Regions from separate parts of the Terrabacter aeriphilus genome, predicted to be linked through region 3. Evidence: predicted binding sites of a transcription regulator. Region 3 holds the regulator's gene; each other region holds the start of a gene.
The links. Region 3 encodes HrcA, which represses chaperone genes, less so after heat shock. Its sites were predicted from a motif close to TTNGCACTCGNNNNNNNCGAGTGCNAA; they were not measured.
Positions count from the first base shown of each region.

Region 1 (4,779 bases), on a different contig from region 3:
GCGAACCTCTTCGTGTCGCAGGTCGTCCCCGGCCTCGACACGTCCGTGGTCGTCGACGCGCTCGGGACGGCCTTCCTCACCGACAACCTGCGCGGTCTCTCCCACCTGGCCGGTCGCGCGGTGCTCACCCCGAACGCCACCGAGCTCGCCGTCATGCTGGGGCGCGGCGAGGACGAGGTCGAGCAGGACCCGCTCGCCGCCTGCCGGGACGCCGCGGACAGGACCGGTGCCAGCGTGCTCAGCGGGACGGGCGAGCTGCACGTGGCCGCCCCGGACGGGAGGGCGTGGTGCTGCGACTCGGGGCCGTCGGCTCTGGCCACGGCGGGGTCGGGCGACGTCAAGGCAGGAGTCGTGACCGGGCTGATGGCGCGCGGTGCCCCACCGGAGCAGGCGGGCGCCTGGGGCGCGTGGCTGCACGCCCGGGCGGGCGCCCTGCTCGAGCAACGCGGTGGCGGCTACCTCGCCCGCGACGTCGTCCTCGCGGCGGCGGAGGTGCTGCAGCGCCTGACCCCGAGCGGCCGTTGACCCCGAGCAGCCGGTGAGCGCGAGCTGCCGTTGAGCGCGAGCAGCCGGACCCGCACGCGGTGTCGTGACGCCGGACGAGCCTGTCCGGGCCGACTGTCGGAGCGCCGGTGTACGTTGGTTCTCTTGATCGCGGGCACGGGCCGCGGGGCCCCGAACGGGTCGCGCGGCGCGCAGGCACCTTCAACCGACGAGGGAAGCCGCGCCCGCAAGGGGTTCCCTTGTCTCGCACCTCTCCCCGTCCACCGACCCCTGCTCTCGCAGTGTCGCCGGACGTCGATGTCATCTACCCTGTTGCGCCGCTTTCCGTGCGGGCGCCGTCCCCGGCACTGCGCGAGCCCATCGGGCTCGACGGCTCCCGTTCGTTCGCCGAGACACCTGCCTCCCGCCCGCAGAGCGCCGTCGACGACGTCGCCTCCGTCGTCGGGGGGGTGCTCGCCGCGACGACGCGGGTGGTCCGCGACGCCTCGCACCTCTGCGTCCACGTCGTCCGACGCGGCGGGGGCGTGCGACTGCTCACGGCCACGAGCGAGGTCCCGCCCGCGTTCGACGAGCAGTTCACGACCGGTCGGGGCCCGGCCGCAGCCGTGCTGCGTGGTGACCGACGGCGGGCGGTCCTGCGGTTGGGGTGCGCGGACGACGAGGCGCGGTGGCCGGGCGTGGCCGCGTGCGCGGAGGCCCTGGGGGTGCGGACCCTCGTCGCCGTCAGGCTCGCCTGGCGCGGACGGGTGGTCGGTGTGCTGACCCTCGCGTCGTCCGCGTCGGACGATGTCCCGGAGGCCGTCGTGGAGCTCGTCGCCGCGGTGGCGGACCACCTCGCGGTCACGGTCGCGACGGCGCAGCAGGCCGAGCAGCTCGAGCAGGCTCTGGTGACCCGCCAGGAGATCGGGCAGGCCGTCGGCATCCTCATGGAACGTCACGCCCTCACGGCGGACGCGGCGTTCGCCTACCTCCGGCGTCTGTCGCAGGACGGCAACGTCAAGCTGCACGCGGTGGCGCAGGCAGTACGGAGTGGCGATCACGAGATCGGCGTTCCGAGGAGTAGCCCATGACGGGCTGCCTCGAGCGATGGTGAATGTGACTGCCCTCGGTGGGTACTGGCGCAGTGAGCCGCTGGCCGGGTTCAGCCGCGCAGCTCGGTCAGTGGCGTCCCCCGACGCGCAGGGCGGCGACGCGGGCCCGCAGCGCCCGGTTCTCCTCCTGGAGCTCGAGCAGCATCCGGATGCCGGCCAGGTTGACGCCGTCGGCGAGCAGGGCGCCGATGCGGCGCAGCCGGGTGAGGTCGTCGGCACTGTAGCGGCGCGTGCCGCCGGGGGTGCGGTGCGGCGTCAGCAGGCCTCGGGCCTCGTAGAGCCGGAGGCTCTGCACCTCCATGCCGACCAGCTCCGCGGCGACCGTGATGCCGTAGACGCCGCGCGCGGGGTCGGGCGCGGTCGCGTGGTCGTCGCCCGCCATCCGTGCCTCCTCCGCCCGGTGGTGTCGGGCTCTTGCGCACAGTGTGCCAGTCGTGCTACACAAAATCTACAGCGCATGCCACAGATCGACAGACGCGATCGTGGCCACACCGGAGCATCTGGACGCGATGGAGGTGACAACGATGCTGATGCGCACCGACCCGATCCGAGAGTCCTTCCGTGACCTCGACCGCCTGGCCCAGCTGGCCATCGGCGGCAACGGCACCCTCGCCCGCCCCTCGGCCATGCCGATGGACGCGTGGCGCGACGGCGACACCTTCCACGTCGAGCTCGACCTGCCGGGCGTCGACCCGGGGTCGATCGACCTCGACGTGGAGCGCAACGTCGTCACGGTCAAGGCCGAACGCCGCGCACGCGCGAGCGACGCCGAGCTCATCGCCGCCGAACGCCCGCGCGGCGTCTTCAGTCGCCAGCTCGTGCTCGGCGACAGCCTCGACACCGAGCGCATCGAGGCGAGCTACGACGCCGGCGTGCTGAGCCTCGCGATCCCCGTGGCCGAGCGGGCCAAGCCGAGGCGCATCGAGATCGCCCAGCCGGGCGAGGGCCGGGCGACCATCACCGCCTGAGGCGAGTGCGATGACCGAGCCGATGACGTATGCCGGGTCGACCCGGCAGACCGACGTGGACGAGGCGTTCCTCGAGATCGTCCTGGGTGACCCCGACCTGCTCGACGCGCAGTTCGCGGAGATCGTCCGCGCGGACGGGCCGCGCGCCACACCAAGCCCGACGCCGGGGCCTCCCGGACGACGGCGGGCTCCCGGCGCCGGGCGCGGGAGCGGGGCGGCCCCCGGCGGGACCCGCCGCGAGGGGGACTCCATGGCGCCGCGTCGGGAGCGGTCGCCCCCGTCGAGCCGCGGGCACGCGCCCGCCGAGCCCGGCGCGCGGACCCCCGACCGCCGGGTCAGACCAGTCCGAGGCCCGTGAGCCCCTTGACCGCGAACCACGCCCCGAAGACGAGCCCGACCCCGATCACGAGCGGCCGGTTGTGCCGCGTCAGCCAGCCGGCCGCCGGCCCGAGGACGTCGTCGGCCCGGCGTGGCGCGACGAAGGCCACGACGAGGGCGGCCACCTGCAGCGTCTGGGCCAGCACCACGAAGAGCACGAACGTCAGCACTCCCGTCGCGGTCGGCAGCGCGGCGTCGTGGATGGCCGCGACGGCTCCCAGCGTGAAGACCCAGAACTTCGCCCCGACGACCATGCTCAGCGCGCCGAACAGGTAGGCCCTGCCCGGGCGCATCGAGGCGGTGGCCTCGAGCCACCGCGGGGGTGGGGCGTCCTCGTCGGGTTGGTCGAGCGCCTTGCGCCCGGCCATGACGAGGAGCAGGACGCCCAGCACGAGCAGGAGCGAGGCCGTGAACGGCGACGCCGCGTCGGGTCCGGGCGCGCTCGTGGTCGGGGTCTCGGGGCGAAGCACGACGCCGAAGACGAGCCCCTGCAGCAGCCGGACGGTCGAGACGCCCGCCACCCAGGCGAGGGCGGGCACCCGTCCTCCGCCCTGGAGGAGCAGGAGCACGACGACGACCTGGATGGGGACGACGGCGCTGCCCACGACGAGCGGCAGCAGCGCGCCCCAGACGCCGTTCACGGCGACACCCGACGATGGGTCATCGGCACGTCCGGCTGGTCGGCTCCGTGCGGGAGCGGTGGGGTGCTCACCCGCTGATCGACTCGAGCGCCTCTCGCACGTCCTCGGCCGGGATGCGCTCGAGCGTGAGCAGCTGGCCGCCGGACGCCTGCACGGCGGCCGCGATGTGGGCCGCCCAGACGTTCTCCCAGACGACGACGACCACCGACGAGCCGGGCGCCATCTCGGCGGCGATGGCGAGGGCGTCGTCCTCGCCCACCATGTCGGGCAGGTCGGCCGGGAACCCGAGCAGCTCCTCGACGCCCTCGGTCGTCTCGGCGTCGAGCATCGTCACGGCGCCGGTGTCGTCCTTGCGCACGACGAGCACGTCGAGCACCCGCACGACGCCCTCGGCCACGGCGCGCGCCACGGCGGCCGCGACACCGGTGCCACGCAGGTCACCGGTGAAACCGATGACGGCGATGTCGACCGGACCGACCGGTCGCACGGCTCTGCTCATGCGCTCACCTCCTCGACGGGGCTCCATGCTCGCGCGGGTCGGGTGGCGGCCACGTCACCCGCACCGGGTGAGGCGGAGGGTGGGTGGCTCAGTGCCCGGCGATGACGAGGACGCCGACGAGGGCGGCGACCGCCGTGACGGCCGTGGCCAGCGCCACCCGGGCCATGACGGCGCCCTCGGGGCCGCGGTGACCGACCCGTCGTAGCACGAGATTCGCGTCCCGGTGCCGACGCCGCGCGACGACGGCGAGGTCGATGCTCCAGCCGAGACCGAGGAGGCACACGGCATACCCGTACGCCCCCAGCTCACCCGGGAGCACCCGGAGGCCCACGAGCGAGCCGACCGCCACCGACAGCGCGGTGCGCCGCCACGCGAGCGACGTGCGCTCGGCCTGCAGGCCCGGGTCGGCGGGGGAGGTCACCCGAGGACCCCGACGAGCACGGCGATCGCGACGATGCCGAGGATCACGGCTATCGGCAGCTTGAGGCCGGAGGACGGCAGCGGCGCGAGGTGGCGCATCGCCCGCTCCGTGCGCACCCAGGAGATCCAGGCCTGGGCCGTGGCCGCCACCCCGGCGAGCACGAGCAGGACCGAGATCGTGACGCGCAGCCACGCCGCGACCGGCACCTGCAGCGCCTCGACGGCGAGGCCGGCCGCGACGAAGGCGAGGGCCGTGCGGATCCAGGCGAGGAAGGTGC
Region 1 covers NZ_BAABIW010000014.1:109,345-114,123, forward strand. Annotated here, with positions in the region: gene ABD979_RS09670 (NAD(P)H-hydrate dehydratase) at 1-525, shown strand, start outside; gene ABD979_RS09675 (ANTAR domain-containing protein) at 831-1,574, shown strand; gene ABD979_RS09680 (MerR family transcriptional regulator) at 1,663-1,977, opposite strand; gene ABD979_RS09685 (Hsp20/alpha crystallin family protein) at 2,120-2,563, shown strand; gene ABD979_RS09690 (hypothetical protein) at 2,574-2,921, shown strand; gene ABD979_RS09695 (GAP family protein) at 2,899-3,582, opposite strand; gene ABD979_RS09700 (DUF6325 family protein) at 3,650-4,081, opposite strand; gene ABD979_RS09705 (DUF202 domain-containing protein) at 4,170-4,502, opposite strand; gene ABD979_RS09710 (YidH family protein) at 4,499-4,779, opposite strand, start outside.
Region 1: ABD979_RS09685 (Hsp20/alpha crystallin family protein) is a predicted target of HrcA. The motif match lies at 2,001-2,027, and genes of this name have one in related genera.

Region 2 (4,779 bases), on a different contig from region 3:
CCGCCACCTCCTCGCTGCGCCCGGGTCGGTCGTCGACGCGACCACGGGCCGCGTCGTCCTCGACGCCGTCGGGGACTCGGGCCTGCAGGTCGAGAGCTCACGGATCACGGACGACGGCACCGCCCTCGTGATGTCGGTGGACTCACCCGACTTCGCCCGCAACGGTCTCGTGCGCTGCGAGCTCACGGGCGCGTGCCGGCAGATCGGACCGAGCGCCCCGGAGCCCGCCCCCGAGGACGGCGACACCCCTCGCACCACGCACGCCGTCGCCGACAACTGAGCCGGACGGCATACGCCCCCCACGACGCCGAAAGGGCGGCTCCCCCGTGGGGGAACCGCCCTTCGGTCTGTCGCGAGGCGTCAGGGGGTGGGGCTCAGAAGCCCATGCCGCCCATGCCGCCCATGTCGTCGCCACCGGGCATGGCCGGAGCGGACTTCTCCGGCTTGTCGGCGATGACGGCCTCGGTCGTGAGGAAGAGGGCCGCGATGGACGCCGCGTTCTGCAGCGCCGAGCGGGTCACCTTGACCGGGTCGATGATGCCGGCCTCGAGGAGGTCGACGTACTCGCCGGACGCGGCGTTGAGGCCCCAACCGGACTGGAGGCCGCGCACCTTCTCGGCCACGACTCCACCCTCGAGACCCGCGTTGATCGCGATCTGCTTGAGCGGGGCCTCGGTCGCGACGCGAACGATGTTCGCGCCGGTCGCCTCGTCACCCTCGAGGGCGAGCGAGTCGAGCGAGTCGGCGGCCTGGATGAGGGCGACGCCACCACCGGCGACGATGCCCTCCTCGACGGCGGCCTTGGCGTTGCGCACGGCGTCCTCGATGCGGTGCTTGCGCTCCTTGAGCTCGACCTCGGTGGCCGCGCCCGCCTTGATGACGGCGACGCCGCCGGCGAGCTTGGCGAGGCGCTCCTGGAGCTTCTCGCGGTCGTAGTCGGAGTCCGACTTCTCGATCTCGGCCTTGATCTGGGCGATGCGGCCCTCGATCTGGCTGCGGTCGTCGGCGTCCTCGACGATGGTCGTCTCGTCCTTGGTGACGACGACCTTGCGGGCCTTGCCGAGCAGGTCGAGGGTGGCGTTCTCGAGCTTGAGACCGACCTCCTCGGAGATGACCTGACCACCGGTGAGGATCGCGATGTCGGTGAGCATCGCCTTGCGACGGTCGCCGAAGCCGGGGGCCTTGACGGCAACCGACTTGAAGGTACCGCGGATCTTGTTGACGACGAGGGTGGCGAGTGCCTCGCCCTCGATGTCCTCGGCGATGATGAGGAGCGGCTTGCCCGACTGCATGACCTTCTCGAGGAGCGGCAGCAGGTCCTTGACGTTGCCGATCTTCGAGTTGGCGACGAGCACGTAGGCGTCGTCGAGGACGGTCTCCATGCGCTCGGTGTCGGTGACGAAGTAGGCCGAGATGTAGCCCTTGTCGAACCGCATGCCCTCGGTCATCTCCAGCTCGAGGCCCATGGTGTTGGAGTCCTCGACGGTGATGACACCTTCCTTGCCGACCTTGTCCATCGCCTCGGCGATGAGCCCGCCGATCTCCTCGTCGGCCGCCGAGATGCTGGCGGTCGAGGCGATCTGCTCCTTGGTCTCGATCTCCTTGGCCTGCTCGAGCAGACGGGCGGAGACGGCCTCGACGGCCTTCTCGATGCCGCGCTTGAGGGCCATCGGGTTGGCGCCGGCGGCCACGTTGCGCAGGCCTTCCTTCACCATGGCCTGGGCGAGCACGGTGGCCGTCGTCGTGCCGTCACCGGCGACGTCGTCGGTCTTCTTGGCGACCTCCTTGACGAGCTCCGCGCCGATCTTCTCGTACGGGTCGTCGAGCTCGATCTCCTTGGCGATGGAGACGCCGTCGTTGGTGATCGTGGGGGCGCCCCACTTCTTCTCGAGGACGACGTTGCGGCCCTTCGGGCCGAGCGTCACACGGACGGCGTCGGCGAGGATGTTCATTCCCCGCTCGAGCCCGCGGCGCGCCTCTTCGTCAAACGCAATGGTCTTGGCCATTCGGGTGGTTCCTCCCACGCGAATCGATGGTGGTGGGCCGCCTGACGCCCGCGACGGACGGGACCGGTCTCCTCAGCTCACGTCGCTGCGAACCCAGCCCCTCGGCACACGGCCCATATCTGTCACTCCCACAGGGAGAGTGCTAACGCCATTATTGGCACTCTCGACCTGAGAGTGCAAACAGTCCGGGCGTCGTCCGCCCCCGCGTGCGGCCCGCCCGGCTCAGCGGGCCGCGCCCGCTGCCAGCGCGGCGACGATGCGACCGGCATACTCCCCCGACTCCTGCGGCGACGCGTACGTCGTCCGTGGCCAGAAGAAGCCGCGCAGGCCGTCGCCCTTGGTGCGGGGCACGACGTGCACGTGCAGGTGCGGCACCGACTGGCTGACGACGTTGTTCATCGCGACGAAGCTGCCCTGCGCGCCGAGCCCCTCGACGGCTGCCGCGGCCAGCCGCCGGGTCGCCCCGAGCAGGCCGGCGTGCAGCGGCTCCGGGAGGTCGAGCAGGGTGTCGACGTGCCGGCGCGGCACGAGCAGGACGTGCCCCTTGAACACGGGTCGCCGGTCGAGGAAGCCGACGAAGTCCGGCTCGTCGAGCACGACGTCCGCCTCGGCCTCGCCGGCCACGATGGAGCAGAAGACGCAGGCCATGGCCCCACCCTGCCACGCACCCGGCCGCACTACGGTGGGGCGCATGCCCGCACCGACGCGCCCGTCCTCGACCGGAGCCGGCTTCGTCGAGGTGGCCGACCGTGTCTTCGTGGCGCGCTACCCGCAGTGGGACGTCAACGTCGGGCTCGTGCTCGGGCGTGACGGAGCCGTCGTCGTCGACACCCGGGCCAGCGACCGGGAGGGCAGCCAGGTGCGAGGCGACGTGCGCCGCCTCGGTCGGGACATCGAGGTGCGCCACGTCGTCAACACGCACGTCCACTTCGACCACACCTTCGGCAACGCGGCCTTCGACGCCGCCACGGTCCACGCGCACGACAACGTCGGCCGCACCTGGCGCGCCGACGAGGAGCGCATCAAGGCGGCGTTCCGCGCCGATCCCGGCGACGGCCCCGAGTTCGGCTACACCGCCGACGACGCCGCCGAGGTGCTCGCCACCGTCGTCCGCGGGCCGGACCGCACCTTCGGCTCCCACGCGACGATCGACCTCGGCGACCGCGTCGTCACGATGACGTATGCCGGCCGCGGCCACACCGACGGCGACGTGGCCGTGCTCGTGCCCGACACGGCGGCCCTCTTCCTCGGCGACCTCGTCGAGGAGAGCGCTCACCCGTCGTTCGGCGGCGACTGCTGGCCCCTCGAGTGGGCCGACACGCTCACGACGCACCTGCTCGACGTCGAGGAGCGCACCGTCGTCGTGCCGGGGCACGGGCGAGCGGTCGACGCCGCCTTCGTCGAGCGCCAGCGCGACGACGTCGCCGCGGTGGCCGCGGTCATCCGCGAGCGCCGCCTCGGCGGGATGAGCCTCGAGGCGGCGTTGCAGGAGGCCGACGCCCGACTGCCCTATCCCCTGGGCGACCTCGACGCCGCCTTCCGCCGCGGATGGGACCAGCTGGCGCCACCTGGCCCCTGACCGCGATCGCGGCGGCAGGCAGGCAGGCAGGCAGGCAGGCAGGCATGGCGGGGCGACGCGGATCCCGACAAAACGGCTCTTGCCGGGCCGGGGCGGCCGTAGCATCCGGCGAGCCCCGCCCGTCGCCGAAGGACCTCACCGTGACCGACCATGCCTCCTCCCCACCTGCCACCGCGCGCCCCGGCACGACGCTGCGCCCGCACGAGGCGCGGCCGCAGACCTCCGACGGGTCGTGGGTGGCACGCCGACGACAGCGGGTGACCGACGTCGCCGCCCGGCGGTTGCACGACGACCTCGTGGCGCGAGGGGTCACGGCCACCCGCTCGGCGCGCGGCACCACCGTCACCGTCCTTGCCTGCCTCGTGCTCGGGGTCGCGGCCGTCGCCGTCGGTCTGCTCGTCTGGGCCACCGTGGCGCCGAAGGGGCTCTGGGGGTGGCTCGGAGTCGTCGCCGGGTGGGCGTTCGTCGGCGCGCTCGTGCCCCGGCCGGTGCGCCTCAGCGAGACGGTCCGGCTCGAGCCGGCCGACTTCCCCGCCACCCACCGGCTCCTGGCCGATCTCGCCGACGGCGTGGGTGCCCGCGCCCCGGTCGAGGTGCACCTCGATGCCGGCTGGGGCGTCGAGCTCGTCGCCGTCGGCTGGGCGGCGCGGCCGACGCTCGTCGTCGGGCTGCCGCTGTGGACGTGCCTCACCGACGACGAGCGGGTCGCCCTGCTCTGTCACGAGCTCGGCCACGTCCGCAACGGGGACGGGCTGCGCGCTGTGCTCGTCGGCCAGGCGCACGGGCTCCTCGACCGGCTCGCGACGCTGCTGACGCCGTTGCCCCGCGACGCCGTCTCCGACCTCGTGGACGACAGCCTCGAGGTCAGCAGGTCACAGACCACCATGAACGGGCTGGGACGCCTCGTCCTCACCGTCGTGTCGGCGCCGGCCGTCGTCACCCTGCTCGCCTTCGAGCGCGCGGTGTCGCAGGAGGGCCAGCAGCGCGAGTACGCCGCCGACCTGCGGGCGGCCGAGGTGGCCGGAACCGCGGCCGTGGTGCGCCTGCTGCTCACCACGATGGGCCTCGCCGGCGTGCACACCCTGGCCGGCGCGGCCGCTCGCCGCCGCGAGGACCCCTTCACGGCGCTGGACACGGTCCGCGCCCGCCCGGACCTCACCGCCCGCGACATCGCTCTCGCCCGGTCCCGCGCCC
Region 2 covers NZ_BAABIW010000014.1:61,705-66,483, reverse strand. Annotated here, with positions in the region: gene ABD979_RS09450 (hypothetical protein) at 1-280, shown strand, start outside; gene groL (chaperonin GroEL) at 375-2,006, opposite strand; gene ABD979_RS09440 (HIT family protein) at 2,229-2,699, opposite strand; gene ABD979_RS09435 (MBL fold metallo-hydrolase) at 2,698-3,585, shown strand; gene ABD979_RS09430 (M48 family metallopeptidase) at 3,726-4,779, shown strand, end outside.
Region 2: groL (chaperonin GroEL) is a predicted target of HrcA. The motif match lies at 2,126-2,152, and genes of this name have one in related genera.

Region 3 (4,779 bases):
GTGCTCGAGCAGGTCGCCCCGATCTGGGTCGACGAGCCGCGACGTGGCGCCGATGTCACGGCGGGCGCCGCCCTGCGGGTGTCGGGTGTCGCGAGCGTCTTCGAGGCGAACGTCGAGTGGGAGCTGCTGCGCGGTGGGGCGCGCGTCGACTCCGGCTTCGCGACGGCCTCGGAGGCGGCCCCGGCGCGCGGCACGTATGCCTTCCGCACCAAGGCCGTGCCGGCCGGCGACTACGTGCTGCGCGTCTTCGCGACGAGCGCCGAGAGCGGCGCCCCGATCGCCGAGCAGCGCGTGCCCGTCACCGCCCGCTGAGCGCCCCGGCGGTGTGCCGTCAGCGCCAGCGGGCGCGCGCGCTCAGCACGGCGAGCGCGGCGGGCCCGGCGGAGGAGGCGCGCAGGATCGTCGACCCCAGCCGCACCGGCCGCGCCCCCGCTTCGGTCAGCACCTCGAGCTCGTGCCCGGTGATGCCGCCCTCGGGTCCGACGACCACGAGCACGTCGCCGTCCACGGGCAGGTCGACCGCGGCGAGCGGCTCGGTGGCGTCCTCGTGGAGCACGAGCGTCAGGGCGGCCGACCTCACCCGCCCCGCGAGGGCGGTGAGGTTGACCGCGGGGGTCGTCACCGGCATTCGTGAGCGGCGCGACTGCTTCGTCGCCCGGGTCACGACGGCCGCCCACTTCGCGAGCGAGCGGGCCGCGCGGTCACCGCGCCAGACGACGACGGAGCGCTCGGCCTGCCACGGCACCACCTCGTCGACGCCGAGCTCGGTGGCCGCCTCGACGGCCTGCTCGTCGCGGTCACCCTTGGCCAGGGCCTGCACGAGCACGAAGCGGGGCGCGGGTTCCGGCTCGACGTCGACCTCGAGCACCGAGCCGCGCACCCAGCCGCGATCGACGTCGGTCGCCTCGACGAGGAGCCGGCGGCCGGCACCGTCGCCGACGTAGCAGCGCTCGCCCGGGCGCACCCGCACGACGGTCGCCGCGTGGCGTCCCTCGTCGCCCTCGAGCAGGAACGACCCGCCGACGACCGCGGCCGCCACCGCACCGGGCTCGCCGAGGAAGAGCTGGTGGGTCACCGGAGCACCCGCCGGGCCACGCGGCTCACTTCTCCTTGAAGGCGTCGCGCAGCTTGCCGAAGAGACCCTTGTTCGCCGGGGTCAGCCGGCCCTCGGGGCGCTCCTCGCCGCGCAGCGCCGCGAACTGGCGCAGCAGCTCCTGCTGCTCCTCGGTGAGGCGGGTCGGGGTCTGCACGTTCGCGTGCACGAGCAGGTCGCCGCGGCCGCCGTGCCGCAGGTGCGTCACGCCGAGGCCACGGAGCGTGAAGACGTCACCGCTCTGCGTGCCCGGCTTGATCTCGAGGTCCTCCATGCCGTCGAAGGTGGAGAGCTTGAAGCTCGTGCCGAGCGCAGCGGCCGCCATGGGCAGCTCGACGCTGCAGTGGAGGTCGTCGCCGCGACGGGTGTAGGTCTCGTGGTTGACGACGCGGATCTCGACGTAGAGGTCGGCCTGGGGCCCGTTGCCCGGGCCCACCTCGCCCTCGCCGGTCAGCTGGATGCGGGTGCCGGTGTCGACGCCCGCGGGGATCTTCAGCTTGAGCGAGCGCCGGGTGCGCACGCGGCCGTCGCCCGAGCAGTCGTGGCAGGGGTCGGTCAGCGTCGCGCCGAAGCCCTGGCAGTTGACGCAGGGCCGCGAGGTCATCACCTGGCCGAGGAAGCTGCGCTGGATCTGCTGCACCTCGCCGGCGCCGTTGCAGATCGGGCAGGTCTGCCGCCCCGTGCCGGGCTCGGCGCCGTCGCCGCCGCACCGGCCGCAGCCGACGGCGGTGTCGAGGGTCAGCTCCTCCTCGGAGCCGAAGACGGCCTTGGCCAGGTCGATGTCGAGGCGCACGAGGGCGTCCTGGCCGCGCTGCACGCGCGACCGGGGTCCGCGGGCGCCGCCCGCCTGACCGGCGCCGAAGAAGGCGTCCATGACGTCGCTGAAGGAGAAACCCTGGCCCGCACCGAAGCCGGCGCCGCCGCCGGAGGCGAACGGGTCGGCGCCCATGTCGAACGACTGGCGCTTCTGCGGGTCGGAGAGCACGTCGTAGGCCTGCGAGACCCGCTTGAACTCCTCCTCCGCCTCGGCACCCGGGTTGACGTCGGGGTGCAGCTTGCGGGCGAGCCGGCGGTAGGCCTTCTTGATCTCCTCCTGGCTCGCGTCGCGCGAGACCCCGAGGACGGCGTAGTAGTCGTTCAAGCTGGGCATCCTTCTGGTGCGTGGTGCGTTCGGTTCCGTCGGTCACGGCGTGGCGTCGTCGGCGCCGGGAACGGTGGTGGGCCGGTCGGTGGGTCCGGCCGGGTCGGGCGGGTGGTCAGGTGGCCTGGTTCGCGTCGAGGATCTCGGAGACGTAGCGGGCGACGGCGCGGACCGAGGCCATCGTCGTGGGGTAGTCCATGCGGGTCGGGCCGAGCACCCCGAGGCTCGCGACGCGCTCCGCCCCGGAGCCGTACCCCATCGAGACGAGCGAGGTCGTCTGCAGGCCGGTCACGGGGTTCTCCGAGCCGATCCGCACGGAGACGAGCTCCGGGTCGTCGCCGAGCTGGCCGAGCAGCCGCAGCAGGGTCACGTGCTCCTCGAGCGCCTCGAGGATCGGCCCGATGGTGCGCGGGAAGTCGGTGCCGGCGCGGGCGAGGTTGGCCTGGCCGGCGAGCACGACCCGCTCCTCGCGCTCCTCGACGAGGGCGTCGCCGAGCGCCGAGACGACGGCCTCCATGGCCGCCCGGTCGGTGTCGTCGGCGCCGTCGGTGCCGGCCGCAGCCGCGGCGTCGTCGACGAGGTGGCGCAGCCGGGTGGCGGCGACCGTGAAGGGCACGCCCGCGGCCACCTCGTTGAGCCGGGTGCGCATCGAGGCCACGAGCCGCTCGCCGTCGGCGTCCGCGAGCACGCGGCCGGTGTCGACGACGCGCTGCTCGACGCGTCCGGTGTTGACGATGAGCACGATCATCAGGTGGCTCGTGCCCATCGGCACGAGCTCGATGTGCCGCACCGTCGAGCGGGTCAGCGACGGGTACTGCACGACCGCGACCTGCCGGGTGAGCCCGGCGAGGAGGCGCACGGTGCGGTCGACGACGTCGTCGAGGTCGACGGCGCCCTCGAGGAACTGGCTGATGGCGCGCCGCTCCCCCGGGCCGAGCGGCTTGACCGCGCTCAGCCGGTCGACGAAGACGCGGTAGCCGGCATCGGTCGGCACGCGCCCGGCGGAGGTGTGCGGGGCGTGGATCAGCCCCTCCTCCTCGAGCAGCGCCATGTCGTTGCGCACCGTGGCGGCGCTGACGCCGAGGTGGTGTCGCTCGACGAGGGCCTTGCTGCCGACCGGCTCGGAGGTCTGGACGTAGTCCTGCACGATGGCGCGCAGCACCATCAGCCTGCGGTCCTCGCTCAACGTGTCCCTCCTTCGCAGCCCGGTCACCGCCTCGCACAGCGGTCGACGACCGACTCTGGCACTCTCGGTCGACGAGTGCCAAGTCTACGTCGTGGGCCGTGGATCTCCGACTCCACCGTATGCCGCCCGCCCGCCACCCGCGTGGCGCCGCGGCGCGAGCCGGCCGGGCCGCATACGCTCCCTTGCCGTGCCTCCCATCGACCGATACGGATCCGACGTGCTGAGCGGCGACTGGCGCGCCCCGAAGCGGGGGCGCTCGACGCCCCTGCCCGCGGAGCCCGACCTCGTCGTCGAGGAGGTCGAGACCGGCTGGGTCGGCGCCGTCGTGCGGGTCGAGAAGGCGGGCGGCATGCACGTCGTGCACCTCGAGGACCGGCGGGGGCGCACCAAGGCGTTCCCCCTCGGGCCCGGCTTCCTCGTCGACGGTGCGCCCGTGACGCTGACCCCGCCCGCGGCCGCGGCGAGCGCCCGCCTCGCCGACGCCCGGCGCGCCGAGTCCCGCACGGCGAGCGGTTCGGTCGCCGTCCAGGGCGCCCGGGCCCGGGTCGCCGGTGGCTCGCGGATCTACGTCGAGGGCCGCCACGACGCGGAGCTCGTGGAGAAGGTCTGGGGCGACGACCTGCGGGTCGAGGGCGTCGTCGTCGAGCTGATGGACGGCGTCGACGACCTCGCCGGCATCATCGCCGAGTTCGAGCCCGGGCCGGGCCGCCGGCTCGGCGTGCTCGTCGACCACCTCGTGCCGGGCACCAAGGAGGCCCGCATCGTCGAGCAGGCCCGCGCGCTGCCCGGGCTCTCGCGGCACGTCAAGGTGCTCGGCCACCCCTACGTCGACGTGTGGCAGTCGGTGCGCCCCGAGCGCCTCGGCTGGCAGCAGTGGCCCGTCATCCCCCGCGGCACCTCGTGGAAGCACGGCATCTGCGCCGAGCTCGGCTGGCCGCACGCCACCCAGGCCGACATCGCCCGGGCGTGGAAGCGGATCCTCGGCACGGTGCGCAGCTACTCCGACCTCGAGCCGACCCTCCTCGCGAGCGTCGAGGAGCTCATCGACTTCGTGACCGAGCCCGGCGCCTGACACGCACGTGGGTCCGGCACCGCTGCTGCGGCGCCGGACCCACGGCTGCCCTGACGGGCGCGAGGAGCTGAGCCCGGTCCCACCCGGCCGGCTCAGGTCCTCACTTCTTGAGGTACGCCTGCACGTCGACGACGAGGTAGGCGGACGCCGAGGTGTGGAGCGTCACGGTGCCGTCGGCCCCGACGGGCACGACGACGGTGTTGACGAGCGTCCGGCCGCTGCCGACCGTGACGTCCGCCGTCGCGGGGCGGCTCGTGCCGCCCGGGTAGGCGGTCACACCCGTCGCC
Region 3 covers NZ_BAABIW010000010.1:103,182-107,960, reverse strand. Annotated here, with positions in the region: gene ABD979_RS07425 (Gmad2 immunoglobulin-like domain-containing protein) at 1-312, shown strand, start outside; gene ABD979_RS07420 (16S rRNA (uracil(1498)-N(3))-methyltransferase) at 332-1,075, opposite strand; gene dnaJ (molecular chaperone DnaJ) at 1,101-2,234, opposite strand; gene hrcA (heat-inducible transcriptional repressor HrcA) at 2,350-3,420, opposite strand; gene ABD979_RS07405 (DUF3097 domain-containing protein) at 3,608-4,492, shown strand; gene ABD979_RS07400 (CHAP domain-containing protein) at 4,593-4,779, opposite strand, start outside.